DNA from 2 places in the Duganella sp. Leaf61 genome. Region 2 is predicted to be linked to the other one. Evidence: riboswitches for the same ligand, from Rfam matches in the RefSeq annotation. Region 2 holds a riboswitch; the other holds the start of a gene.
What was found. A riboswitch is a leader RNA that binds a small molecule or an ion and turns the genes downstream of it on or off. The one in region 2 is predicted to bind thiamine pyrophosphate.
Positions count from the first base shown of each region.

Region 1: linked by a shared signal. The riboswitch ahead of thiC (phosphomethylpyrimidine synthase ThiC) and the one ahead of ASF04_RS16305 (TonB-dependent siderophore receptor) in region 2 are both predicted to bind thiamine pyrophosphate.

Region 1 is NZ_LMLM01000012.1:738,603-740,778, forward strand. Features, by position in the region: gene thiC (phosphomethylpyrimidine synthase ThiC) at 1-1,119, opposite strand, end outside; TPP riboswitch at 1,190-1,299, opposite strand; gene ASF04_RS12175 (diguanylate cyclase domain-containing protein) at 1,951-2,176, shown strand, end outside.
Region 2 is NZ_LMLM01000028.1:274,757-276,932, forward strand. Features, by position in the region: gene ASF04_RS16305 (TonB-dependent siderophore receptor) at 1-1,208, opposite strand, end outside; TPP riboswitch at 1,267-1,363, opposite strand; gene ASF04_RS16310 (Imm26 family immunity protein) at 1,555-2,046, shown strand; gene ASF04_RS16315 (hypothetical protein) at 2,060-2,176, opposite strand, start outside.

The DNA of each region.
Region 1 (2,176 bases), on a different contig from region 2:
TTCCTGGTGGTGCGCCAGGCACCACTTGGCCATGATCGAACCGCCACGCGAGACGATGCCGGTCAGCCGTTTGGCAGTCAGCGGCACATAGCGCAGCAGCACGCCGGCGTGGATGGTGAAGTAATCGACGCCCTGCTCCGCCTGCTCGATCAGGGTGTCGCGGAAGATTTCCCAGGTCAGGTCTTCGGCCTTGCCGTTGACCTTTTCCAGCGCCTGGTAAATCGGCACTGTACCGATCGGCACCGGGCTGTTACGGATGATCCATTCACGCGTTTCGTGGATATGCTTGCCGGTGGACAGGTCCATCACGTTGTCGCCGCCCCAGCGGATGGCCCAGGTCATCTTTTCCACTTCCTCGCCGATCGAGGACGTCACCGCCGAATTGCCGATATTGGCGTTGATCTTGACCAGGAAATTGCGACCGATGATCATCGGCTCCACTTCCGGGTGGTTGATGTTGGCGGGGATGATGGCGCGGCCGCGGGCGATTTCGTCGCGCACGAACTCGGGCGTGATCTCCAGCGGAATGCTGGCGCCGAACGACTGGCCCGGGTGCTGGCGGCCCATCAAATCGGCCAGGCGCTGGCCCATCGGGCCAGAGTCTTTCAGTTCAGCCAGGTACTCGCGGCGGCGCAGGTTTTCGCGGATCGCCACGTATTCCATTTCGGGCGTGACGATGCCCTGGCGCGCATAGTGCATCTGCGTGACGTTGCGCCCTTCCCGTGCGCGGCGCGGTAGCCGGTGCAAATTGAAACGCAGCTCGGCCAGCGCCGGATCGGCCAGGCGCGCCTGACCATACTCGGACGTGGGACCGCTCAGTTCCTCGGTATCGTCGCGCTCGAGTATCCACGGCAGGCGCGGCGTGGCGGCCAGGCCCGAGCGGATATCGATCACAGCCTCGGGGTCGGTGTACGGACCCGACGTGTCGTACACGTACACCGGTGGGTTGGTCTCGAAACCGAACGACGCGGGCGTGTCGGCCTGGGTGATGCGGCGCATCGGCACGCGCAGGTCGGGACGGCTGCCTTGTATATAGACCTTGCTGGAATTGGGCAGCGGGTGGATTGCTGCCTGGTCCACCGTGGCGGTGGCGGACAGGAATTTCTGGTGGGCGTTCATGTGGCTCCTTGGTTGGCTACAGGAGCCAGCAAAGGAGGTAGGACGACACCAGTATCCACGAAAACCGTGGCGGCGTTGTCCTGAGCTTCCCTTCGCTGGCATTATCCAGATCAGGTTCGGAGGGTATTTCTCACCCGCGCAGCAAGCTGTATGCCGTGCGCAGGACCCCTAGCGTGTGCCGCCCGGCATAGGTCCCCGGGCAGCGCGACGATTATAACCGCGCCATGCCGATTGCGCGACCCCGTATTGACAGCAGCGTGCTCGTAGCAAAAATGCCACAACCAGCACGCCACGCTGGGGTATAGTGACCTCATGCCAAGAAGCAATACTTATCGCTGTTCCGTCCTGCCGGTGCGCGCCGCCCGCGGCAGTGCGGACGCTGCATGGGCGCTGCTGCTGGCGATCACGGCCATCGTGCTGCTCCTGGCCAGCGCCACCGAGGCCCAAGCCCAAGGTGCCGAGCGCTGGGCGCCCCTGGCGCATACCGCTTTCAAGCACCACCAGCATGCCGACATGTCCGGCGCCGAAGCAATCGTTCAGGACCGCCAGGGATTTGTGTGGATCGGTACCCAGGCCGGGCTACTGCGCTGGGACGGCACCCGGCACATCCGGTACCTGGCCGACCCCGACCGGAGCGACACCCTGCCCGACAGCTATATCCTGAGCCTGCACATCGACAGCCGCGAACGGCTGTGGGTCGGCATGAATTCGGGCGGCGTGGCGCGCTACGATGCCGAGCGCGATACCTTTGTCCGCTATCGCACCGGCACCGGCATGGACGGCCAGGCCAATGGCGATGGCAGCGCCATCGCCGACGACGGCACCGGCGGGGTGCTGGTCGGCCATGGCACCGGCATCGACCGCATCGACGCTTCCGGCGCGGTCAGCCACCTGACCTATGCCGAGGGTACCATCCCGGCAGGCGGTATCAACCGGCTGCTGCGCGCCGCCGATGGCCGGCTCTGGATAGGCACCGAGCGCGGCCTGTTCCTGCTGGACGCCCAGCGGCGCCTGCGGCCGGTGGCCCTCGGTGACGCGGGGTTGCCGGCGCTGGCGG
Region 2 (2,176 bases):
GGCACGATCACCGGGTGGTAGATATTGCTGGTACCCGAGTAATCGTACAGGTCGTCGCCCCATTTTTCGCGGTTGCGCATCAGCGAGCTGCCGAACGTCACCTCGTGTTCGATCGCGCCGGCGGCAAAGCGGCCCTGCAACAGCGCCTGCACCGTCAATGGCGATTTCTTTTCGCCTTCGCTGATGTAGTTATATACGTCGTAGTCGCCGTTGCCGCAGAAGCCAGGGTACAGGTCCTGCGCACCGCAGCCGTAAGGGAAGGCCGTGTAGTCGTCGCGCTTGAAGGTGTTCTGATTGGCGCTGACGGTGGCTTTCCACTCGGGCGAGAAGGTGTACTCGAAGCGGGCGCCGATATTGCTGCTGATGGTTTCGACCGGGCGCGCCCACGGCTGGTCGTTGAGCATGGTGTCGGCATCGATTGCCGGCAGCGTGGTGTTGTTGAGCAGCTGGAAGCCGGGGGCGGTCAGCTGCGACTTGCGCTGGTAGTCGGCGTCGATTTGCAGCAGCGCCTGCGGCGAGATGCGCCAGTCGAATGCGCCCGAGATGAACTTGCGGTTGCCGTCGGCGCCCTTGACGATCGAGCGCAGGCGCTCGGCAGCGACGTTGACGCGATAGCCGAAGCGGGTGTCCTCGAAGCGGCCGCCAACGTCGGCAGCGCCGTACAGCGTGCCACGCTCGCGCGTTTCCAGCACCACCATGCGGATCGGGTTGTCGGTGGGGCGCTTGGTCACGTAGTTGAGCACACCGCCGGGCGCGGACACGCCGGCCTGCAGGCCGGACAGGCCTTTCAGTACTTCCAGCCGTTCCTTGTTTTCCAGCGCGATCTGGGTATCGCCGGCAATCGTCATGCCGTCCTTGCGGTAGCTGGTGCCGTTATCGAGCTTGAAGCCGCGGATCGAGAATTGCTCGGCATAGCCGACCGCGTTGTAGGCGTCGGACAGGCTGGCGTCGTAGCGGGCGGCGTCGGTGGTGGAGCGGATCTGCAGGTCCAGCATCTGCTGCGACGTGATCACGTTGAGCGAGGCCGGGGTGCTCAGCAGCGGCGCATTGGAAAAGCCGCCGATCGAGGCGGTGCTGGCGCGGGCCTTGGTCGCGCTGACGACGACTTCGGGCAGCGCCTGGTCGGCTTCCTCGGCCATGGCGGCGCCGGCAAAGGAGTTGAACACCGCTACGGCGATGACGGATACGGCAAGGTTGGGTTTGTACATGTCTGCTCTCTACTTGTTCGGCCGGAAGCCGCGAAGAGAGCCATCAAAGGAGGGGAGGAGACCGACTTTTGCGCTTTCCTTCGCTGGCATTATCCAGATCAGGTACGAAGGGTATCTCTCACCCGGAAACAATTCCAGGACCCCTAGCGAACCGCGAGTGTAACACAAACGTCATCATTGAAAGGCCGCATCGTGGGACCGCCAGCGCGATTGTGACGCCTGCGTCACGCGTGCGCCACAATCGGCGCCGCCTCGCTACACTGCCACTTTTGCGCCGCAAGGCGCCAGCGAGGCGGGCCCGGCAATGCAAGCAAGACCGTCCGCAACGTGCAGTGAAAGGATGGGAATGAGGCAGTCGTATCAAGAAGGTAGTTTTTTCGCCGTGCCATTGCTCGATGGTGGTTACGGCGCCGGCCTGGTGGCGCGTTTGTCGCCGGGCAGCAAGATCATGCTGGCCTATTTGTTCGGTCCCCGGCAAGATGGTTTGCCCGACCTGGCGCAGCTTGCCTCGTTGACCGCGCAAGACGCGGTCAAGGTACTGCGGGTTGGCGACATGGCGCTGGTCAGTGGCCACTGGCGCGTGCTGGGCGAGCTCGAGGCTTTCGATCCCGCCCAGTGGCCGATGCCGCAGTTCCTGCGCCGGGCCGACGCCCTCAAGCGCGCCTGGCGCGTTACCTACTCCAGCAACGATCCTGCCCGCTCCGAGCGCGAGGAGTCGGTGCCTTACGAAACCGTCGGCTTCGAGGCCGATTCGCTGTACGGCTACGGTTCGGCCGAGCTGCTGCTGACCAAGCTGCTGGTTGGCGCCGACCACCCGCTCAACCGCAAATCAGTCTGATCCGGTCGTTCACTCAGCTGCAGCCGACATTCCACGCCGTGTACTCGCCACGGCTTTTGCGCACCGCCACCCGCGCCACGGTATTGCGGTCGCTCTCGAACACCATGCCCAGCATCAGCGGCGCGCCGGC